Regions from separate parts of the Nostoc edaphicum CCNP1411 genome, predicted to be linked through region 2. Evidence: riboswitches for the same ligand, from Rfam matches in the RefSeq annotation. Region 2 holds a riboswitch; the other holds the start of a gene.
The links. A riboswitch is a leader RNA that binds a small molecule or an ion and turns the genes downstream of it on or off. The one in region 2 is predicted to bind cyclic di-AMP.
Positions count from the first base shown of each region.

Region 1: another riboswitch for cyclic di-AMP. It lies ahead of HUN01_RS33275 (glycosyltransferase); the one in region 2 lies ahead of HUN01_RS05800 (universal stress protein).

Region 1 is NZ_CP054698.1:7,334,392-7,346,938, reverse strand. It holds gene HUN01_RS33285 (TonB-dependent receptor) at 1-3,479, shown strand, start outside; gene HUN01_RS33280 (hypothetical protein) at 3,749-3,946, opposite strand; gene HUN01_RS33275 (glycosyltransferase) at 4,048-5,319, opposite strand; cyclic di-AMP (ydaO/yuaA leader) riboswitch at 5,480-5,721, opposite strand; gene HUN01_RS33270 (DUF1350 family protein) at 6,186-7,172, shown strand; gene HUN01_RS33265 (hypothetical protein) at 7,184-7,327, shown strand; gene argC (N-acetyl-gamma-glutamyl-phosphate reductase) at 7,405-8,394, opposite strand; gene HUN01_RS33255 (amino acid ABC transporter substrate-binding protein) at 8,734-9,639, shown strand; gene HUN01_RS33250 (DUF3102 domain-containing protein) at 9,623-10,078, opposite strand; gene HUN01_RS33245 (VOC family protein) at 11,203-11,922, shown strand; gene HUN01_RS33240 (type I polyketide synthase) at 12,003-12,547, opposite strand, start outside.
Region 2 is NZ_CP054698.1:718,191-730,737, forward strand. It holds gene HUN01_RS05790 (ABC transporter substrate-binding protein) at 1-874, shown strand, start outside; gene HUN01_RS05795 (ABC transporter ATP-binding protein) at 1,360-2,196, shown strand; cyclic di-AMP (ydaO/yuaA leader) riboswitch at 2,214-2,443, shown strand; gene HUN01_RS05800 (universal stress protein) at 2,643-3,263, shown strand; gene HUN01_RS05805 (ArsB/NhaD family transporter) at 3,378-4,715, shown strand; gene HUN01_RS05810 (high light inducible protein) at 5,032-5,235, opposite strand; gene HUN01_RS05815 (MFS transporter) at 5,717-8,836, shown strand; gene HUN01_RS05820 (HupE/UreJ family protein) at 9,293-9,967, opposite strand; gene HUN01_RS05825 (hypothetical protein) at 10,120-10,257, shown strand; gene HUN01_RS05830 (ABC transporter ATP-binding protein) at 10,416-12,167, opposite strand; gene fraI (septal nanopore formation protein FraI) at 12,331-12,547, opposite strand, start outside.

The DNA of each region.
Region 1 (12,547 bases), 1.1 Mb from region 2:
CACAGCTTGAAGCTTCTCCAACAGAAATACAACCATTTCAACCAGCAACTTCTGTTGATTTGCCTAGAGGCTTACGCAAAATAGCAGGAGTAGAGGACACGGAAACAACAGAAGGGGTGAATGAAAATCTTCCCGTGTCCCCCACTATCCCTATCTCTACAGCAATCAAAATTTTGACTCCGACGGCTGACAGTGTTGTAGATGTACAAGCTAGCACGGTAATTGTACAGTTTCCCACTGGTAGTCAAGTACAATTGCGGGTAAATGGGGCGTTGGTAGACTCTTCTTTAGTGGGACGGACGGAAACTGATGCCACTACTAACTTGGTAACGCAGACATGGTATGGTGTCTCGTTAAAAGAAGGTGCAAACACGATCTCTGCACAAGTTGTCGGCGGAACAGAACCCCCTGTAACAGTGCAAGTCGCAGTCCGGGGAGCGCCACAAAAACTAACTGTAGAAACAGTTGAGTCCCGTATCCCAGCAGATGGACGTTCTACGGCGACAATCCGGGGTCAACTCATCGATGCAAGTGGTAATCGTTCTAACCGTGATGCCGTTGTCACTTTGATCCCTACTGCTGGTGAGTTGGTTGGGAAAGACTTCAAACCCGATGAACCGGGATTTCAAGTGGAGGCGAAAGCTGGGCAATTTATAGCGATTTTGCGATCGCAACTCAAAGCCGAAACTGTGACAATTCGCGCGATCGCTAATGATTTAGAAGCCTTTACTCAACTGCAATTTGAAACGTCACTACGTCCGAGTTTGGTGACAGGGGTCATAGATTTACGTTTAGGCGCTAGAGGTACAAATTATTACGGCAGTTTCCGTGATTTTCTCCCACCTGATAAAGACAACAGAACGCAATTAGATTTCAATTCCGCGATATTTGCCACTGGTGCGATCGGGGAATGGTTATTTACAGGTGCATACAACAGTTCTCGTAGCTTGAATGAAGATTGTAACTGCGATAATCGCCTGTTTAGAACTTACCAATTCAGTGAGCAAAACTATCCTGTTTACGGCGATAGCTCAAAAGTTGATGTAGTTGCGCCTTCTATTGACAGTGTATTTCTGCGTTTTGAACGTTCATCTCGTATTCCCGGCTCTAATCCAGATTATGGCATGTGGGGTGACTACAACACAGAAGAATTTGCGCGGCGATCGCAGCAATTTACTGCTATTACCCGTCAACTTCATGGTTTTAAAGCTAACTACAACTTAGGAAACCTACAAATTACAGGTTTCTATGGCAACAACTTAGAAGGGTTTCAAAGAGATACCATTGCTCCCGATGGTACTAGTGGTTATTACTTCCTCTCTCGCAGACTACTACAACCAGGTAGCGAAAATGTCTTTATCGAGTTAGAAGAACTCAATCGTCCTGGAACTGTCTTAGAACGCAAACAGCTTAACCGAGGCCCAGACTATGAAATCGACTACGATCGCGGTACATTAATATTCCGCGAACCGATTCTTCGCACCGATATTGATCAAACTGGACAAGTGTTGGTACGTCGGATTATTGTTAGCTACCAATATGACGATCAAAACTCTGACGGTAATATCTATGCTGGTCGTTTGCAATATAACCTTTCCCGCAAACTTAACCAGGAAAGTTGGATAGGAGCAACTTATGTTCAAGAAAATCACGGAGTACGTGACTTTCAACTCTACGGTGCAGATGCGCTGATTGCTTTGGGTGACAAAGGGAAGTTAATCGCAGAATATGCCCATTCCACTAATGATTCTGATGTTGTGGGAAAAGTTAGTGGTGACGCCTACCGCTTGGAAGCTGAGGGACAAATTGCCAATGGGATTCAAGGTCGTGCCTATTATCGCTTTGCTGATACGGGTTTTGCCAATAATGCCACTATCAGCTTTGTACCGGGACAAACCCGTTATGGAGCGCAGGTTACAGCTAAAGTCACCTCAAGTACTAACGTCAGGGTGCAATACGACCACGAAGACAATTTTGGGATTGCTCCCCAACCCCTAGACACCTTTGAAGAACTGTTTGCACCCCGTTATGAGTCCATACCTGGGAGCAAAGTTGATAATTCACTGACGACGATTTCCGCGGGGATTCAACAACGTTTAGGTAAAGCTATTCTAGATGTGGATTGGATTCATCGTAATCGGGAAGACCGCATCCCCGACAGCGCTCTGAATAGTAATTCTAATCAATTGCGATCGCGTTTTACAGTTCCCATTGCGAAAAACCTGACTTTCCAAGCCCAAAATGAACTCAGCTTATCTTCTCAAAAAGATACTGTTTACCCAGACCGTACTATTTTAGGGTTGAATTGGGCAGCACTTCCTGGTGTCAGTGTCAGTTTGGCTCAACAGTTTTACACTGGCGGTCAATTTTCGGGTAATTCTATCACCAGCTTAAGTGTCAATGGTGAACACAAACTCGGTACTGATACCACCTTGACTGGTCGTTACTCAATTTTGGGTGGTGCAAATGAACTGACTACCCAAGGTGCAATTGGTCTAAATAACCGTTGGACTATTGCTTCGGGATTGCGGCTGAATTTAGCTTACGAACACGTATTTGGCAACTTCTTCGGACGAACTGCGGCGGGTCAACAATATGCCCAACCCTACGCCTTTGGCCAAGCAGCATCTGCGATCGGATTTGAGGGTGGCGATAGTTACAGTATTGGGTTGGAGTACAGTGATAATCCCCAGTTTCAAGCCAGCGCTCGTTACGAACATCGTTCCTCTTCTGGTGGTAGTAATACAGTAATTACCGCAGGTGCCACAGGTAAAATTTCTCCGGCTCTGACGGCTCTAGTACGTTATCAACAAGCAAACTCTTCCAATCAAAAGCTTTCAGGATTGGGAGATACCGCTAATTTGAAGCTGGGTTTAGCCTACCGCGACCCCAATAGCGATAAATTTAATGCTTTGTTGCGTTATGAATATCGCCAAAATCCGACAATTATTCCTGAAACTATTCTCTTAGGTAGTGGTACGGGTTCCCAAGACCATACCTTTGCTTTAGAAGCTATTTATGCCCCTAACTGGCAATGGGAATTCTACGGTAAGTATGCTTTGCGTAACAGCACTTCTTATTTAGCCGACGATTTAGTTGGTACAAGTATGGTGAATCTGGGACAATTGCGAGCTACTTATCGTTTGGGATATAGCTGGGATTTAGTGGGTGAGGCTCGTTGGATTGGTCAATCTAACTATAGTGAGACGGGCTTTGTTCTGGAAACAGGCTACTACCTCACTCCTAATCTGCGCCTTTCTGCTGGATATGTTTTTGGTAAAGTCGATGACCGAGATTTTTCTGGGACACGTTCCGCAGGTGGGGCGTATTTGGGCTTCACGGTCAAGCTTGACGAATTGTTTGATGGTTTTGGACAGCAAAAACCTGTAGCACGTCAGCAACCAGAATCTACGGTGCAAACTCTGGTAAAGAAATTAAAAAATAGAATTCAGGAGTCAGGAGCCAGAATTCAGAATTGAATTCTATGTGACTGGCGGATAGCGTAGCAGTAACAAGTCCGCGTACTCCTGCAAACAAGCAAGCTATGCATAGTGTAGAGAGCTTTCTGAATAAAGGGGTTCCTGAGAGGCTCCGCCTCTAGTGGCTTGACCAGAGGCAGAGCCTCTAGGAATTCGTTCCCAGCCTAGGGGCTGGGAACGAGGAACACAGGACTTTGGGCTTATCTTAGTGCCATTTAGGTCTGAATCCCCTTCCAAGTTTTCCCAGTCCCCAGTCCCCAGTCCCTTTTTCAAGCTTCCTTTGTCAGCATCCAAGCAGAGTAAGCATCCTCAAAAAATCTGCTTTGACGACGAGTTCCCTTATGCTTGCTGACTCTTACTTTCAGGGTAGTTGTGTAAACTCCATCCATTACCTGATGTCCATAACCACAAACTTGACCAACTTGCCCTGTTCTTTGATGCAAAGCATAATCTCCAATATTCAGCATAATTCTGATTCCCTAATTAACTAGGCTGAGTAGTTTGTTTTTGACTGTTTGGGCGCGATAAAATCACTTTGAGGATATTACCGCGCTCAAAACTGTAAAAATTAAGCTGCAATCCGGGGTCGGTTATTGGGTGCAGTTGGAGCCAGCAAACGACTGTATAGCTGAGTCAGTCGGAATGCCACACTATACCAACTAAAAGCAATTTCTGTCCGTTGCCTTGCTGCTTCACCTAACTGGTCTCGCCAAGCTGGGTTGATCAGAATGCGGTCTATGGCAGCAGCAAAAGCCACTTCATCTTTGGCGGGCGCTAGTAAACCTGTGACCTCTGGTACTACAGTAAACTGCAACCCACCGACATTACTAGCTACGACTGGAGTTTTACTCGCCATCGCCTCAATGGCAACTAAACCAAAAGGTTCATAGTGACTGGGCACTACGCAGACATCAGCAGCAGCGTAGTAGAAGGGGAGGACGGTTTCATCTAGGCGACCGGTAAAGGTTGTACAATCTTCTAATCCGAGTTCAGTGACAATGCTGGCGATGCGATCGCGTTCAATTCCATCACTCTGACCTGGACGACTACCACCCCCAATCACTAGTTGGAGGTTAGCCTCACCCCTTAAACTCGACTTGCCAATGGCTCGTACTAAAGTTTCAATACCTTTGCGTCGGTCAAACCGACCAACATAGAGAACCATCTTGGCATCTGGTGCAATTCCCAACTTTTCCCTTGCAGCAGACCGCAGAATTTCCCCAAATTTATCAGTATCAGTACCACAGGGAATCATTTCAATGTTCCCTTTGCTGGAAACGAGTATCCGCATGTGTTTCTGTTCTTGTGGACTGGTCGCAACCACGCAGTCTACAGTTTCTAGACAGGCTTTTTCTATAGCTAGTCGCTGGGCTGCAATTACGGGAACATCACCAATACTTCTGTATTTAACCGCTCCTAAAGAGTGGTAAGTATGCACCTGAATCAGCGGTTGTTGCTTTTTCAATTCCATGCCAACCCAAGAAGACAACCAGTAATTGGTATGAATTAGGGAGTAATGGAACCCTTGGCGTTGCTGAAATCGCTGGAATTCTTCGATAAATTCAGGTAAATGGTTAAACAAGTTATCTCGCCCAATAAACTCAGCTGGGCCAGCTTTTAACCGAATAGTACGACAATTCAGACTATGTTGAGCGATCGCAGCTTGGTCAGGACTACTCCGACGAGTGAACATATCCACTTGCCAACCTTGCTGTGCTAGGGCATAACCTACTTGGCGCACATAGACATTTTGACCCCCAGCTTCTTCTTGACCGATTTCAACAGCCGGGTCACCATCGACAGAAATTAGAGCAATGCGATGTTTATTATTCTGGAACATAGCTGATTTTCACCTCAAGGCAAATAATCCTACCTCAGACGCCAGAAATCAAGATATTGTTATCCTCTCTCAAGGCCGAGGGCAGGCACAACGAACCACAAAGTTACCAGCCAAAGGACACTGACGAGAACAAGGCATTACTTGTAAGAATGCTTCTCGTTCAGTCTCTTCTCAATGCCGACGAAGTTAGCTGACGGGCTAGGACTGAGAGATGTCCTTCTTGAAAAAGTTATAAGTTGTGAGTTATGAATTATCTATTTAATAACTTTTAACTCCTCACTCTTAAATCCTCACTCTTAACTCTAACTTTCTTCAAAATACGCCCCAAACTTGGTTCCTCCGCTCCGGTTTACCCTTACTCACAAAACTTTTCAGGGAATATAGTGGATTAGGCAGACTGATTTATTTTTCTTCACAGTTTATAACGTGTCATCATCAACTATGTCAACAGTATGAACAAAAAAAGTGTGTTGGTAATCACTTTAAAGCTTGTTGTGCCTAGCGTTGGAGAATCAGGGTATAGGGGAAAATTTTAGTTTTTAAGATGCTCTCAACAATAAACTTACTGATATTCACTGTTATATTTTCTTGAATTTTTAGGAATGAAATAGACTTGAGAGTTTTAGTGCAAAAAAATCTGGTTAGAGAATATTTGGAAAGTCAACAAATATACTCGAAACCTCTTTCTTTGCAGGAAAGAGGTTTGGCAACCCCCATTTCCTCATAAGAAAGGAGAACAGGGAGGTTTTGAGAAATTTGATGAACGATACTTTTTAAACATCCTCTTAAAGAATCCGAAAAGCAGCAACTTCAGTTTGGAGATTAAGTATACACCTACCAAAATGAGATGTACTCATTGCTAAATCATGGTAAATACAAATTTGAAACTGAGATTTAAACCTGTTTCTTACAGTTGGGTTGCTCTACATCCACAACCTAAAGGAGTAATTCAATTTATTGCAGGGGCTTTCTTTGGTACTTTTGTCCCCATGCTTTTCTATCGCTATCTGCTTCAATGTTTATTCGAGCAGGGATATACAATTATCCTTCTGCCTTTTAATTTTACTTTTAATCATTATGTAGAAGCTGGTTTTCTCATGAGAGAGCAGTATGAAATTCTGCCAGAGCTTGTGAAAATGGCAAGTGTTGCAGGATATGATTATGAAGCCTATCTAGATGATAAGAACTTTTCTTGGATTGGACATAGCCTTGGTTGTAAATATATCTCTTTGTTAGAAGGATTTACTGCTCTACCGCCAAATCCTCAAGATAGAGAACAGTTTATTCGTAATCTGCTGTCTTATACTTCCGATGAGTCACAGTTAAAAAGTGTCGTTGCAGACATTAACATTCTCTTTGAGGAACTAACGCGAAAAACTGCTGAAGTTAAAAAATTAATTTATAGCTATGTGCATAAGGATATCAACTTTAACAGTGTCTTTATTAAAGGGCAGGTTTCTATCCTATTAGCACCTGCTATTGCTGACACAGGGAGTGCAATTCGTCCTCAATTTTTAGCTGATATCATCGATAATCTTGGTTGGGGTGTGAAACCAACTGTTGAAGAAACCCAGAACTTAATCAAGGATAGTGGGCTATTTAATATCATGGGTTTAGTCTGTTTCAAATCAGACAATATTGCTAAATCGACCTGTGAATGGTTTACTAATATTCTGCAAAAGCCGCCTCAAGATTTTCGGGAAAAATTTGCAGGTGGACATTTAAGACCTCTAGGTATTCAATTAGGTAACTATGTCATTAATCTTTTTAATAAACCGTTGATTGAATCAGTTCAAGAGCGAAATAGAGGATTTGAGCATAGTGTTATTCAGTTGCTTGAGAAACTGAAATAAAAATCAACATAATGGGCATTGGGCATTGGGCATTGGGTATTGGGCATGGGGCATGGGGCATTGGGTATGGGGCATTGGGTATTGGGCATGGGGCATGGGGCATGGGGCATGGGGCATTGGGTATGGGGCATGGGGAAAACAGTTCCGAGTTATGAGTAAAAAAGTAAGATTTCACACTCAGCACTCAGAACTCAGCACTCAGCACTCCCTCTCCTCACTCCCTATGCCTTTTTCATAATCCCAACTCTTCTGGAAAACCGAGCATGATATTTAGGTTTTGGACGGCGGCTCCTGATGCGCCCTTACCCAGGTTGTCAAGACGAGCAACTAGCAACACTTCTTTGGTAGTGTCATTGGCGAATACAAAAACCTGAACAATATTGGTGTTTTTGATTGCGTAGGCGTAGCCCGTCGTAGACATAGCATCCAAAAATATTCCGTCTCGCAACAGAGTAGAATCTTGGTATGGAGCAACCTGCACAAATTTTTCACTTTGGTAGTAGTTAGCGATCGCTTCATGAATAACTTCACCTGATGGTGGATTATCCAAAGTCCCCAGGGGCAAAGGCACTTGTACCAGCATCCCCTGCTCAAAATCCCCTACTGCCGGTACGAACAGCGGCGGCGATGCTAACCCTGAGTAATAATGCATTTCTTTGACGTGCTTATGCCCAAACCGCAACCCGTAGATCCCATAGGGATAGAGTGATTCTGCTCCGGCTTGTTGCTCGTGGAAGGTATGGTACTGTTTGATCAGATTCTTCCCACCGCCAGAGTAACCTGACACTGCATTAACGGTGATAGGAAAGTTGCTGTTCAGGAGTCCCTTGGCAATCAACGGACGGATACAAGCCAAGAATCCTGTAGGATAACAGCCAGGATTGCTCACAAACTGGGCGCTGGCGATTTTCTCTCGCTGTCCTGGATTTAGTTCAGGGAAACCATATACCCAGTTCTTAGCTGTGCGATGGGCAGTACTAGCATCAAGGATCTTAACCGTAGTACTACTTACCAAGCTAACAGCTTCAAGGGCTGCATCATCAGGTAGGCAGAGAATAACAACATCGACGGCATTGATTAGTTTAGCTCGCTCAAATGCATCCTTACGTTTAGATTCCTCAATGCTAACTAACTCAATATCATCCCGTTGATTGAGACGTGAGTAAATTTGTAAGCCTGTGGTTCCTGATTCGCCATCAATGAAAATCTTGGGTTTAGTAATCATGCCTTCAGCACCCTTAGATGTAAGTAGTATTTTAAAACAGCTATAGCAATCCGATTATCTTTTTGGAAAAATCAACGAGAAGAAGGCAGGGGGCAGGAAAAGAAACTCTCCTATGTTCGCATAGTGGCTACTCTTACGAGAATGCTTTCAGCGAACTCGCAGGGTATTGCCTCTACCTCATGTAGTTTTGCGTAAGTCCTACAGAGTAATGAAAAAGCACTAATGTAAAGAATAGTTACTAGATAACCTTACTATGTACTCGATAGTGATACCTTCTCGATGCTTGATATCTAGATCAGATTTGATTTTTGAAAAAACGACCTATTCTTAAAGCTTATGTATGAAAAAATTGCTATCCCTATTTTAAGTCTCATATTTGCGACGCTCATACCTAATATGGTAGCTGCTGAGACTGTGATGGAAAAAGTAGCCAGAACAGGGGTATTAACAGCTGGTACTAGTAGAGATGCGCTACCTTTTGCCTATGTGGATAGTCAAGGAAAGTTAAATGGCTATTCTGTAGATATGCTGACTCTGATTAAAGAGCAATTAGAAAAAGACCTAGATAAAAAAATTAAACTGCAATTAGTTGGTCTTAGCCCTTCTGAGCGGATTACTAAAATAGTTAATCAACAAGTTGATATTGTGTGTGATGCTAGTAGTTTTACCTGGAAGCGAGATAAAAAAGTAGACTTTTCTGTTAGCTACGGTGTGACTGGAACCCAATTATTAGTTAAGAAAGGAAGTAATCTAGGTTCCCCTGAATCCCTTATTGGTAAGCAAATTGGTGTGCTGGCGGGAACCACAAATGAGCAGGCGATCGCTCGTGTACAACCTAGAGTTAAGCGGGTGTATTTTAAAACTAGGGCAGAGGGATACACAGCTTTGCAAGAAGGTACTATTGATGGTTTCTCGTCCGATAGCATTCTTTTAGAGGGATGGCTACAACAGCAAAAAAATCCAGATGCTTTTGCGATCGTACCCCCTCGCCCCTATTCACAAGAAGGTATCGCTTGCATGGTGCCAGAAAATAACTCGAAATTCTTGGATACAGTCAACTATTCTCTGGTCAAGTTCATGCAAGGATTTGTCAATGGTAATCAGCAATATGTCACTATTTTTGACCGTTGGTTTGGGTCTCAAGGCGCTGTAGCGCTTAATCGGGATTTACGTGATTTGGTAGTGGAAACTATGCAATTGGTCATAGAATTTCGTGAGGAAATTCCTAAAAGCGACCTGTGATATCAAGTCCGGTTAAAGACTTATCATTAAGGCAGCAGAGGGGTATAGGGGAAGGGTTTTTGGGTTTCTGGATATCCCGCAGTTTTTGAGGTGTGGAGGGTGCAGCAAGTAGATACAAAGCGGAGGTAGCAATGTCAATCTGTGCAAGATTTGCACGGTTGTCAAAGGTTTCATACACATTAATAAAGTTGTATGCTGTTCGTCGGCTCCAACCAAATTCTGCTTTCAACCAAGTATCAAACTGCCCATGCTTCAGTTTAGAACGCACTTCTGCCAATCGTTGCCCAATCTCCCAAATGTCTTGAGCAGTCTGCCGTAACTGCTCTCGGATTTCTGTTGTGCACTGTTCAACTAATGTCCGCTGCTCTGGAGTGAGAAGTTCGTAATCAAAACGAGTAATAATTGTATCTTTTGTATCCTTGTGATTTGATTTTACCATTGTGAATTTCCACATCCATTGGCGAAGAACTCAGCTATTTTGGATTACAGATAGAACATACACAAAATCGTGAGCATAATCTCACTCAGTTGTAGCTAGACTTCCTGCACTAAGTACACTATCTTAGGGACTTCCAAGAAATAAATTATCCATTTTGTGGAGTGGGCAACATGAGCGCCCTAAATCTGGGACGGGTGGGGACACCCATCCCACAAGAAAATTTGGGATGTTATTTTATTTGGAAATCCCTTATTCATTTTATTTTAAAAGCAGGAAAATCTGGAAATTAGACTTATATCGTGTCTGGCTAAAGACTTTTCATTTAGAACGCAGTTCTTGCTGGGGGCTGGGAGCAGCGAGAAAGAGGCGTTTCCGATTTTTGCACAGATGCGTAATCATAAGTGATTAACCGGACTTGATATCACAACAAAAGCTGAGTGTTTGGTAGCTGGTAAGATTTAACCTGCAAAAGGGAGGGAATCTGAGCAAGATACCTATGCTGACAACTAACAACTAAAGACTTGACAAAAAATCCCATTTACTTGTTAACTGAGAATAATTACTAATTATTTCAATATTTAGTTAAAAACGCTGGCATGGTTTTTGCATTATCAGGAGGCTTGTCTGAATCAATAAAAATTACCATTCTTATTGATTCAGACACAAATTTAAGTTGGCACATTGGACTGATTTCCGGTAGCAACGATTACTAAAGACATCTGCCGTTTAGCCAGTTTCTACAGCAAAGTCAGATTTAGGTGTATCAGAAAAATCATCACATTGAAGAAGGCAGGAGGCAGATAGCGCAGCGTAAAGCCTTCTCTACGAGAGGCTCCGCCAACGGCATGGCTTCTCTACGAGACGCTGCGCGAACGCTTAGAGCGAGTCTGCGAGCGTCGGGCAGCTATGCTGAAGGAACTTTTTCGTCGAGGATTCAGACCCCGCCAATTGTAAGCGCTTTTGTTTTCGGCGGGGTTTTAGACCCTTGTTCCCTTCGGTCACAGCCTATTGACAGGAAGTAGCATTCCCTTCTGCCCTCTGCCTTTCTTGATAACTTGTGTAGACAGAGTTTGAACTGAATTATTGAATTTGCGTGTTTTTATATCAAGGGTGCGAATTTTTACATGAAGACTCAGTTACTAATTTCGACAAATAATTCCTTGCTAGAAGTTGACCACATTTTTATTTGTGTTGAGGATGCACCTAAAGTTGAATTCTTTGAGCAAGCGGGATTGATGTTTGCCAGTCCTGCTGTGCAGCAGATAGAACGAGGTACAGCCTCACAGATTCTCTTTTTTGAGAACTTTTATCTAGAGTTAATTTGGGTTGAGGATGAAGTCGCTGCTGAAATCTATGCTGTCCGCACAGGTATAGACTTTTTAGGGCGATCGCATTGGCGACAAACGCAAATCTCTCCATTTGGGATTGCTCTGCACCAGCAGTCTCGCGCCACATCCTCGTTCGAGGAGGAATTTCGGCGATCGCAACCCCAAAAAACAGAACTATTATTAAGTTTTTCCAGTGATAATTTAGTCACCCAAACTGAACCTTTATGCTTTGTCATTCCTGATGCGATCGCCTTACCAACTTTATTAAAAAATTTTCCTAACTTCCAAAAACAGTTTGTGTCTCATCCACTAGGGCTAAGAAAAATGACAGGAATAGAGGTAACTGTTACTCATACTTACTCTGTAACTCAACCTCTGGCACTGTTAGTAGAGAATGGAGCAGTGCAAGTTGAGCAAGGAACTTCCCCATGTCTACAGTTGACCTTTGACAATTATATGCAGAGGAAGATATTAGATGCACGAGCGATCGGTATTCCTCTAGTTTTCAAATTTTAGCAATCGCTGCTTTTTTAGTTAAGAAAGGTGCATTTGTTGAATTTTTAATTGTTTACTAGAATGTGTTTCTTGAAAGAGGTTTAACGAGAAAAATCAGTTTGTTCTACTTGATCTAATAATTTTGCGATCGCTTCTGGATCATCTAGTGTTGGTATTTGGTTTTCGATGATAATTTTGGCTATACCTGCAACGGTTGGTGATTCAAATAAAAATTGTCGCATCGGCAATTCTACTTGAAATTCTTCCCGTAGCTGAGAAACCGCCTGAATTGCTAGCAATGAATGTCCACCCAACTCAAAAAAGTTATCGTGAATGCCGATGGGAGCAATACCCAATAAGTTTTCCATTAATTGGGCAACTCTGGTTTCAATGTAGCCACTAGGGGCAACGTAAGTGGTAGGAATGTTAGGGCGTGCGTGGTTATTATCAGTGCGTGTAGTATCATGAATTACTTCAGGCTGTATGAAACGAGACTGGAGGTTTACAGGCGAAACAGTAACTAGTGCAGCGACAGGTTGGGCTAGAATGCGCTCAGTCACTTGCCAAACTTCCTGGGGAGTCATAGCCAAATCTACAAGAGCAGCACCTGTGAGTATGGCAGTTTCATCAAAACGCACTGCATCCC
Region 2 (12,547 bases):
CAAAGTCTGGGCGGTAGTATTAAGTTCTGCCATTTATGAATACTTTGTCCGCTACGTATCCGCCGCCGCAGGTGTTGATCCTCTCAAAGAATTTCGGATCATCATCGTTCCGCCCCCTCAAATGGTAACAAACGTGCGGATTGGTGCCATGCAAGCTTACATGGTTGCAGAACCCTGGAATACACGAGCAATAACAGGTAATGAAAACATCGGCTTTACCTTCGCACAAGGTAAAGAAGTCTGGTTGGGACACCCAGATCGTTTGTTGGGAGTGATGCAATCTTTCATCGAAAAATATCCCAAAACCTATCGTTCTTTAGTCAAGGCGATGATTGAAGCCTGTCAGTATTGCAGCAAAGTAGAAAATCGCCAAGAAGTAGCCGAACTACTTACAGACCGTTCCTTTACAGGTGCTAAACCCAAAAATCAAGATGCTCCAATTGCGAAATTTACAAGTCCCGGAATTCTGGGCAACTATAATTACGGCGGCTTTGACGGCAAAGACCGCACCATCCAAGCCGATGACACCACGATTTTCTTCGATATTCCTGACAACCTTCCCAAGCAGCCAGGAGAACACTCGACATTCTTATGGAGATCGAGAAGTATCTGGTTAATGACACAAGCAGCCCGGTGGGGTCAAATTAAGGAATTCCCCAAAAATGCCGAGGAACTAGCCGAAGATGGCTGGAGAACAGATTTATATCGGGAGATAGCATCTGAAATGGGCATTGAGTGTCCCAAGGATGATTACAAGGTCGAACCACCAGAAGTATTTATAGATAAGAAAGGCTTCGATCCCAGCGATCCGGTGGGTTATCTAAATAGTTTTGCTATCAGGGCTAACGCTCCCACTAACTTTTTCATGTCGTGAAATACCCCTTTTTGCTTCGCTGAAAAAGGAGCTTCCAATTTCAACTACAGCAACGACGGTCTTATTCGTCTTTTGGGTTTCCCGTTTCATCCGCTCTTGCCACGTTAGGCATTCCTATTACTAGAAATTCGGAACTAAATCCGATGATAGCGCAGCGTTAGCGAGTCATCGAGCGTCTGGTCTTACAAAGCGTCAACAGGCAGCCGCCCGTCTACCACAGGCAGTTTGATTTTTATTTGCACAACACCGCTTGGATTTATTGCAATAGCAGACCAGCTAACAGTGTTCTTTCCCCGATCTACCGATTTATCTGCGGCAAATATCTTACTACTACTTTGAAGTTAGCCTGTCTGTTCAATACGGTCGGGTGGGTCAGCGACCATTTATATCATACGTCGCTAATGCTGCGCTATCAGCAGCCAGCATCCTTTTGATCGGAAACAATCCAAAATTGATTGACTAAATTATTTCGGGAGCATTTGATGATGGAATATACTTCATTCCCTATTAATACCCAGACCGAAGTTCTTCCCCGCACTGGATTTTTAGAAATTGAAAATTTAGTCAAGTCTTATCCGACACCTGATCAAGAGAATTTTGTCGTTTTAGATGGAGTTAATCTGACAATTGGTGAAGATGAATATATTTCTGTAATTGGTCACTCCGGTTGTGGTAAATCAACTCTATTAAAGATAGTAGCTGGTTTAGAAAAAGCAACTTCCGGCTCAGTCCGGCTAGATGGAAAAGAAATTCGTCAGCCAGGAGCCGAGCGGATGATGGTATTTCAGAACTATTCGCTGTTACCTTGGTTAACAGTACGAGAAAATATCCGTTTAGCTGTGGATGAAGTGCTAAAAAATGCTAATCGGGCTGAGAAAATTAGCATTGTAAATCAGCACTTGGCAATGGTAAACTTGACGGCGGCGGCTGACAAATATCCTGATGAAATCTCTGGAGGTATGAAACAACGAGTAGGTATTGCCAGAGCTTTAGCAATTCGTCCTAAAATGTTGCTGATGGATGAACCTTTTGGGGCACTAGACGCGCTAACTCGTGGCAAATTGCAGCGGCAGGTATTGGATATTTGGGAAAATAATCGTCAAGCAGTGATGATGATTACCCACGATGTAGACGAAGCAATTTATATGTCCGATCGCATCGTCTTAATGACCAATGGCCCGTCTGCTAGTATCGGGGAGATTTTAGAAGTTCCTTTTGAGCATCCACGCGATCGCGCCGCCATGCGAAACTCAAAAGAATATTTTGAACTCCGCAACCACGCCTTAAATTTCCTTGATCGATATTTTGCCCAAGACGAGTAAATTAGATTATCATTTTTTTTAGTGGGTAGCCTAATTCAAATTCATGAAAGCTGGATTTGGAACGGAGGAACCAATGTTTGGGGCTAATCTTGCAGAGAGCAGCAATTTAAGAGTCAGAAGTTCTAACTCAGGACTCAACACTTAGCACGGGCTAAACACCCCGCTTCCGCTAACAGCACTCCTAAGAGAGAGACACCTTCCAGTCTTAGCCCGTCAGCTAACTCCGTAGGCAATGGAAGGAACCCCCAAGAGTTTGGCTGTAATACAGTTATTATTGGGGTTTCCTTGACTGATTTAAGATTTGAGATTTTGGTTATCGTTACTCAATTTAAAATCCAAAATCGTTCGACTGAGCGTAGCCGAAGTCCAAAATCCAAAATTTGTCCCCCTGCTTCTCATTACTAATTCATTTCATTGGGAGAAGTAAAACTGTGCAAATCAAGCCAATGTTAGCACGTCTGCAAAGTGCCACAGGTCGAGATGACTTAATTGAACAAATGGTACTGCTGCCAGAACCTAAAAAACCTTTTTATAACAAACCTCAAAGCTCAAAAGCAGTTAATTTAATTGTTGCTTATGACGGATCTCCCAAAAGTCATACGGCATTAGATATTGCCTTTTGGATTGCCCATCAAACCCGTTTAGCTACTAATGCAGAAGTTACAGTTCAAGCTGTTTATGTATTAGAAGATAATCAAAGCAGTCAGGCTCCAAATATCTTGAGCTTTCCACAACAACAGCCTTCATTGGAATGTCAAGTTAGTGAAGTATCAAAGTCTGTCACACTGGTATTAACTCAACCCAAATTGCAGGCAATAGTAACTCCCTTACAACAAGCAGATATAATTCTTTGGCAAGCTCGAAGTCTAGCTGAAGAATGGCAGGGTTGCTTCAAATCTCATTTGCGCTTTGGCTGCATTTCTACAGAACTTGCCAAAGTTGTTGAATCAGAAAATGCCGATATTCTGTTTTTAGGTTGCAACTCTGTTAATCACCCAATGATTGAGGCACTAGGCTCTAATTTTCCCTGCGCCGTTTTGGGTATTCCCAGTTGTATTGATGAATAATCGCTATTTCAAATTTCAGTAATTTTTATCCAATTTTAATCACAGATAAGTCACCTATAAATAGGTGGCTTTTTTCGCTACTATTCAACCAATTAAACTTCGAGAGGTTAGGGTGTGGAAAACTGGCAAGCAATCCTTAGTGTGATTACGTTTACAAGCGTCATTTTTTTAGTAATGACGGAATGGGTACATCTCACTATTGCAGCATTACTAGGAGCATTATTGTTAGTTTTTAGTAACGTCATGACTTTACAAGAAGCTGTTGGTTACATCGGTAACAGTCATGGAACACTCGGTTTATTCTTTGGAGTTATGGTGTTAGTACGGGCTTTTGAGCCTACCAAGATATTTGATTATTTAGCTACTCAAATAGTACTCTTAGCGAAAGGACAAGGCAAACGTCTATTACTTGGTATTGTCGCTATTGTGACACCCATTTGTGCAGTCTTACCAAATGCCACAACAGTAATGTTGCTAGCACCTTTAATTCCACCAATGGCGGAGGAAATTGGGATAAATTTCGTACCATTATTGATTTTAATGGTGTTTGTTGCTAATAGTGCCGGACTGCTGACTTTAGTTGGAGATCCTGCTACATTTATTGTCGGTGATGCTGTGAATATCAGCTTTACAGATTATTTATTGAAATTGAGTTTAGGAGGAGTGATTGCCATTGTCATAGTGATTGCAACACTGCCATTTTTATTCCGTAAAATTTGGAATACACAGTTAGATAATCTTGAAGAACTGCCACACCCACAAATAAATCATCCACGTGCTTTAAGCTTCGGTGCAGTTATTGTATTTTTCGTCCTGCTATTTTTTGTCATCGGAGAATCTCTACCAGTTCCGATTTCACCTGCTGCCGCAGCTTTGTTAGGAGCAGCTTTAGCTTTGCTTTTATCTCACCATAGCAAAATCGATTCAGTTAACAACATTTTGCGGGATGTAGACTGGAGTACATTGATATTTTTCATGAGTATTTTTGTGCTAATCGGAGGACTAGAAAAAACAGGTGTAATCAGTGGTTTATCAGGAATATTGGCAGTAATTTTAGGAAAAAATATTATCCTGGGTTCTCTATTTTTATTATTTTTTGTGGGAATATTATCTAGCGTAGTGCCCAATATTCCTCTAGTGGTGGGGATGGTTCCCTTACTGAAACAATATATTGTGACTGTCGGATTAGCACCCACAGAAGTTTTAGCACAAGACTTTCAAGGACAGTTTCCGCCAGAAGTATTACCTCTGTTTTATGCCATGATGTTTGGTGCAACTTTAGGAGGTAATGGCACACTTGTAGGTGCATCATCTAATATCGTAGCCGCTGGGATTTCTGAGCAGCATGGACGCCGCATCTCGTTTAAAACTTTTCTCCACTACGGTATTCCAGTGATGCTATTACAACTAGTAGCTTCAGCTTTATATGTGTTGTTTCGGTTTTTACTTTAGGTAAGGATAGTGCTAAGTAAGTCGGCGTAAATATTTGATTTTTGAAAATATACGTAGCGGCGTGGCAAGCTTCAAATAGTGCATTAGACGTAGGTTGGGTGGAGCGGAGCGCAACCCAACATATATCTATCAAGATGTTGGGTTACGCAAAGCCTCCACCCAACCTACAATTTTTTGGAACATTTTAGCCTTGCCACGCCAGCAGAGTGCGTTAGCGACAGTATAACGCACCCTACAAATGCCTAATTTTGTTCAAAAATCAAATCGGACTCCTATAGGTTCTTAATCAGTCAGAATGACTGTGGCAGACTATTTATTAGTAACCAATTATGTGTAATACGTCGCGCAGAACGCTAAAACCGGCTAAATCCCAAAGTAAATAGGCAAGAAAGCCAATAGCTGCTAATCGACCGTTCCAGATTTCGGCTTGAGGAGTCCAGCCAAACAAAAATGCGTTGCGATCTATGCCGTTATAAGCTTTAGCAACAGCTGATAAATCAGTGGTAGGACGTGTTTCCATTTTTTTGTACTCAAGATGTGTTTGTTAACTTTAATGTAGCTATTTATAACTAAACTGCTTTATGCCTGTAGAAACAAACTATAGACACTTCTTTAGGACGATAATCAACAACATATTGGTACAGACAAATCCACCTTGAGAGGGTGACAAAAAATAGCTATGTAAATAAATACGAAATATTGTAAAGCTTATAATTCATGTACAATCAATCGCTAAAAATAACTAATTAAAAATTATAAATTAGCTATATACACATAATCTTGTCTGCCAATTAGATCAAGTTTTTCATCAAGAGACAATAAAACTTATATCTTCCGCTGGATGAGGGTTTCAGCCTTTTGATGGATGCTTTAAACAGCTAAATTCTACGATTCTGATCTAAAGAGTTAGGTATTGCCATAGGTACAAACATAAATACTAAGAGTTGCTTCTCAAGAAAATCTTAATTCCCCAAATTTAAACCTTAGAAGAAGGAAATACAATGTTCCAAAGTACGGAAATCATGCTGGGACTCTACAAGCCACTATTGTGGCTAGCACAGATTACAGGAGATCCCTCAAACGTCACGCCAGCACAGGCATCGGCTCTTGTTTCCGGGCCGCGCTTTTTTGTGGCTTTAATCTCCGGCGTGATTCTAGCCTTTGCTTTCCAACTAGTTCTAACTAATCTCTCCCTTGCAGCCGGTATTTCCTACCTGGGGCACTCATCTGATTCGGATTCAGATGATGGGGAAGTGGGAAGTTTGGGTGGCAGCATTCGCAAAATCGGCACAGCAGTGGGGATTTGGACATTAATCACTGTGACGATCGCCTTATTAATCGCTTCTTTCCTCGCAGTAAAATTGAGCCTGGTAATCTTAGATCCAGGATTGGGAGCGATTCTCGGTTTGGTGATTTGGGGTGCTTACTTTTTAATTCTCGTTTGGGTAAGTTCCACCACAGTGGGTTCCTTAATTGGCTCAGTCGTCAATACCGCAACTTCCGGCTTTCAGGCGATTATGGGGACTGCTACCGCCGCACTGGGTGCTAAAGCTGTGAATAACCAAGTGGTCGCGACAGCTGAAGCCGCCGCCGCCGCTATCCGTCGAGAATTAGGAAGCGGCATCGACCCCGTAAGTATCCGGGAAAACATTGAAGATTACTTAGAAAAGATCCGTCCTCCAGAACTCGATGTGTCAAAGATTCGGAGTGATTTTGAAAATTTACTCAACGATCCGCAATTAAAAGCGATCGCAGGGACTCCAGATATCCGCAACATCGACCGCCAAAAGTTCATCGAGTTAGTCAGCAGTCGCACCGACCTTTCCAAAAAAGACGTTAGCCGCATTGCTGATACGTTGTATAAAGTTTGGCAGCAAGTGGTAAGTCAGCAACCACCCACGGAAGACCGTTTGGGTGAGTTGATGGATTATCTGAAATCACTTCCACCAGGACAAAGCAAGACAGATGAACTCAACGCCAAGCTGGATCGTTTAGTCGCAGACAAGGGTGGTTCCAAAGGATCTGACCAAAAAGCAGCTACGGGGCCAATTCAAAGTACACTCCAGCAAGGACTATCTGCCTTAACCGGCATCGTGTTGGGACGCACAGATTTGTCTGATTTAGATGTGGAAAAAATCTTGCGTAGCCTCACCACTGCCAAAGAGAAAGTCACCCAAGAAGCAGATAAGCTAGGGTTGCCAACGCCATCGCAACCTTATAGTCCAATTCGGGCTGATGTCGAAAATTACCTGTACAACACTTATGCTTGGCAACTGAGTCCAGAAAAAATCACTCAGGAATTTCATGATGTCATCTACGACCCAGCAGCCGACCCTGGAATCGTCCGCAGGGAACTAGAACGACTATCTAGTAATGATTTCGCCAAAATCCTCCAACAGCGGGGATTGCTCACCCAAGGACAAATTCAGCGCATTGCCGATCGGTTAGAAACTGTCCGCCAAGAAGTCCTAGTGACAGTGAGAGCGATCGAAGAAAGAGAGATAGTCCAAGACTTGCAACGCGCAGTGGAAAGTTATCTGCTCGTTACTCCAAAAGCAGATTTCACAGCCGAAGGCATTGAGCAGAATTTCAAACCTCTGTTGCAAGACCCAGAGGCAGATTATGAAACCCTGACATTGCGACTGGCACAGATTGAAAGGCAGGAAATTCGGGAGATATTGCTGCAACGTAATGATGTCCAGCTATATGAAGTAGACAGCATTCTGGATGAGTTGGAAAAACAACGCGATCGCGTCTTGGTAGAATCCAAAGGACTAGCTGAACAGGCACAATATCAAGCAGAAACCCTGTGGCTGAATGTAGAATCATATCTGCGTAACACCGGAAAATCAGAACTGAATCCTGATGCCATCCGCGCCGACTTCAAAAAGTTACTGGAAGATCCCCAAGGTGGAATCACCTCAATTCGGGCACGTTTGTCTCGCTTTGACCGCGATACTTTGGTGCAATTGTTGAATCAGCGGGAAGATTTGAGTGAAGATCAAATTAATCAAATCATCAATACTGCTGAAGAGTCATGGCACAGTATTCGCCACACACCCCAAGCTTTAGCAGATAAGGCGAAAGAGCAATACGACTCTGTTACCACCACGATCGCAGATTATCTCCGGAATACTGGGAAACAAGAACTGAATCCAGAGGGTATTCAGCGAGATTTGACCAGATTGTTTGAAAATCCCAAAGAGGGAACCGTAGCACTACGCCGTCGGTTGTCGCAGGTAGACCGGGATACACTAGTGAAGTTGCTCAGTCAACGTCAAGATTTGAGTGAACAACAAGTCAATGAAATCATTGATTCCACCCAAACTTCGATTCGCAACTTTGTACGTGCGCCTCGTCGCCTTGCTACCCGTACACAGCAAAGAGTGGAAACATTCAAAGGTTATGTGGAAGAGTATCTGCGCCAAACAGGCAAAGAAGAACTCAATCCTGAAGGTATCAAACGTGACTTGCAATTATTGTTGCATGATCCACGAGTCGGGGTGGAAAGTTTTAGCGATCGCCTTTCCCATTTTGACCGCTCTACCATCATCGCCCTGCTGAAAATTCGGGAAGATATTTCTGATGAAGAAGCGGCGCGGATTGCCGACAATATTGTATCTGTAAGGGATCAATTTGTAGAACAAGTGCGGAATATTCAACGAGGTATTCAAGATGCAATTGACGGGGTTTTTGGCCGCATTCGCAACTACCTCAACTCCTTGGATCGCCCGGAACTTAACTATGACAGTATCAAGCACGATGTTCGCACATTTTTTGACGATCCCCAGGCGGGATTTGATGCTCTGCGCGATCGCCTCTCCTCTTTTGACCGTGAGACCCTAGTGGCAATTATGAGTTCTCGTGAGGACATCTCCGAGGAAGATGCCAACCGGATCATCGACCAAATTGAACGGGCCCGCAACACAGTATTACAACGTGCAGAACGCATACAGCACGAAGCCCAACGTCGCCTAGAACAGGTAAAGCATCAAGCACAGCGGCAAGCAGAAGAAACCCGCAAAGCCGCAGCTACAGCAGCTTGGTGGCTGTTTGCCACAGCACTCGTCTCCGCGATTTTCTCTGCATTAGGAGGAGCGATCGCTGTAATTGCGCTGTAGTTACAAGTTGTCTCCGCTAACTTTTAAGCCTCCCATGCCGGGAGGCTTTTTTGTACTTATACCAATTAAATTAATGATTGCAACACATCCTTGGGTAAAGACGCGATTCATCGCGTCTTTACAAATGATCTATTTGTCGTATTCTTTTTTCAAATTGGTATTGGGACTTATGCAAAACTATATGCTGTAGGGGTAATTCATGAATTACCCCTACAGCGTGTTCTGTTCCAGTTTTAATGAACTTTGGGGGTTTAAGTCCCCTGCCTCTATAGGCAGCCCGTTTTGGGTCGGGGTCTAAATCCCCGGACGCTCTCTACGAGACGCTAAAAGCGAACGCGGACTCGCTAACGCAAAACGTAATTGCGAATTGCGAATTGCTTTAATACGTAGTGGGGGCGCACAGCTAGGTGTACGCCCCCACGAATGAATGTATTCCACTGAATTGAAATATATTATTTAAATAATTGAATTGCTCAAAAACACAATGCCGATCGCACATAAAGCGAAACCAGCAATGGTAATTTTCCAGGGTAAAGTTCGGTTGATTTCTCCCATACCGATTGCAGTACCAATTTGTCTGGCACTCATGGCAACTGCAAACAGAGTTAAGATCATACCTACTATATAGGCAATTAATGGTATCGTTCCTGCCCCAATAATAGATTCATCAACAGTGTAACCCTGAAATAAACCAGCACTGATGCCCATGAGAGCAAGTACCACAAAGTTTGGTTGATTTGGCATCATCAGCATAGTACTAAAAATGATGGTAGAAATAGCGATCGCTATTTCTGCACCTGGAAAATTTAGCTGGGATAGATGAATTACAATGCCCAAGATTGCTGCTAAGACAAAGCATCCAACTATCACAGCGCCACGAATAAACACAGATGATAGTAAGCCAATAGCAACAATACCAACTAAACAATCCAAGCCAATTACTGGGTCTGCCAGTCCCCAGAGAAAGCCTTCCCAGTAGTTAGAGATGGTATGGTTAACTGGTGTTCCACTTAATGAACTCAGCAAGCTGATTAAAAGTAGAACTGCGATCGCACCAATATGGCGATGCATTAAATTCGAGGTATAAAATTCTCGTGAAGTACGGAATGATGATAATTTAGTTTTGAACATCACTATATGCCAAATTAGTTTTTTCGGTAATTTATACTACCCACCTACCCCAAAAAACTAACGTGGTAATTACGCTAGATTGTACTAGCTTCATCTGACTCAGTATTCAGGGCTGAGTAAGTTTTAATTTACTCAGCAATTACACTGAAACAGTGGTTGAAGATATAGGACAATACGGTTCGGTTAAGGCAAAAGACGCGATGAATCGCCGTCTCTACAAAAGACCAATTATTGTAGAGACGGCGATTTATCGCGTCTTTGTGATAAATTATCGAATCTTTGTGATCTAAAATTTTCATCAAAAAGCCTTAACCAAACCGTATTGAGATATAGGACTCATATTTGATTTTTGAACAAAACTCAGTATACCTTTATTCCTTCTTCCCAGTCCCCAGTCCCCAGTCCCTTACCTCTACGAGTGATTCAGAAATCAAATCAGATTGCTATATCACCGCAGTAATTCCTCAACTTGATGTTGGCTCCACAAAGTTCTGTATAAACCCTGTTGTTGTAAAAGTTCTAAATGATTTCCGATCTGAACAATTTTCCCCTTTTCCATCACAAAAATTCGGTCAGCCGCCGCCGCCGCGGATAATTGATGGGTAATAAAAATTACTGTTTTGCGCTCTGTACCACCGGAGAGATTGTTGAGGATTTGTGTGGCTGTTTGATTATCCACACTAGAGAGAGCATCATCTAAAATTAACACTGGCGCATTGACCAGCATGGCCCTAGCTAAAGCAGTCCGTTGCCGCTGTCCGCCAGAAAGAGTAATACCGCGTTCACCAACAATGGTTTCGTATTGCTGTGGAAAATTGTTAATTTCTGATTCAATTTGAGCAAGTTTAGCAACATATTCGATCTGCTCTTGTTCGCTAACTGGATCGCCGTAGCGGATATTATTTTTGATTGTGGTGCTAAATAGAAAGCTATCTTGAGGAACGTAGGCGATCGCACTTCGTAAATCTGTCAAAGCTATCTTAGTAATATCCAGCCCATCTAAAAACAACTGTCCTGATTCAATATCCAGCAAGCGCGGCAAAGCATTGGCCAAAGTAGATTTCCCCGAACCAATTGCCCCAACAATCGCTACAGTTTCTCCAGGAGCAATGGTAAAGTTAATATTTGCTAAAGCTGGAGTATTGGAACCAGGGTAATTGTAAGTGAGATTTTTAGCTGTCAGTTCCCCTTTAAGTTCAGCCATCGGTAGATGTATCGCATCGGCTGCATCTTTAACTTTCGGTGTGACAGAGAGAATAGATTCAAGGCGATCTATACTAACTTCACCCCGTTGGTAGGCAGTAATTGTGAATCCTAAAAGGGCTGTGGGGAAAACTAGACGCTCTACATAAATTAACAGTGCTAAAAAGTCGCCAACCTGAAGGGTTCCAGAAGACATCCGCGCCGCCCCTAGCCAGATAATCACCAGTGAACTGACATTAGCTAGCCCGCCAATTAACGGAAACAGTGTATTTCGGATTTTTGCTAGTTCTAAGTTAGCAGTCAATAACTGCTGATTTTTCTTAGCAAAAGCTCGACGTTCATTAGCTTCTTGGGCATAGATTTTAATTAAGGCAATGCCACTGATATCCTCCTGAATGAGTTCGCTGATGTCAGAGAGTTGCTCTTGGACTGCTGCTTGTTGTTTGCGTAAGCGATCGCTAAACAGACTCACCAGTAAGAGCATAAAAGGGTACACTGCCAGGGAGGCTAGTGTGAGATCCACACTAATGGCCAGCATTACAGGCAGTGTCAGGGCGTAGGCAAACACAGTATTTGCCAAACTCAAAACTGCAAAACCCAATAACCGCTTGATATTGTCCACATCACTGGTAGCCCGATTAATCAAATCGCCAGCAGTATTACTGGCAAAATAAGCCGGCTCCAGCTTGAGTAAGTGTTCAAAAATCCGTTGTTTCAGGTCAAATTCTACCTGACGCCCCACCCCAAATAACCAAATGCGGGATGCCATCCGCATTAGCCACATTGCCGAACTGAGTAAGACAATGATCACTACGTAATGTAGTATTTGGTTCCAACTGAAGGTTGTCGAGAGTTTATCGACACCAGCACGAATCAACCAAGGGATATAAACGCCCAGTGCATTAACAGACAACAAAGCCAGAATGCCCAAGGACATTTCTTGCCAATGGGGTCGTAGGTAAGCACCGAGTTTAGCGAGTCGTCGAGATTTTGCCATTCAAGCAATTTTGCAACTTTATCATCATAGATTAACTGCTAGTCCCAGCAGGCAGCTATGCAGAGGGAATGGGGAAGGGTAAAAACCTATTTGGGGACAGTGGGCTAACTAATTCAACCCTTTGCCCTTTGCCCTTTACCCTTTACCCCCTTTTTTTACTTTATTACCGCTGAACACGCAAGAACCTGTAAACTTCAGCGAGATAACTTTCCCAAGTTCTTGTTGTCAATAGCAACGTTTCTGAATTTGGTACAAAGTCTTCAAGCCGTAAACCGCGTGTGCGAATATCTTGAGGATTTCCTTGTAATAGGTAGGGCGGCACTCTCAAATTATAAGAAAGAATGCTATCCCCAGTCACATCAGAGATATTCGTGGCGGTG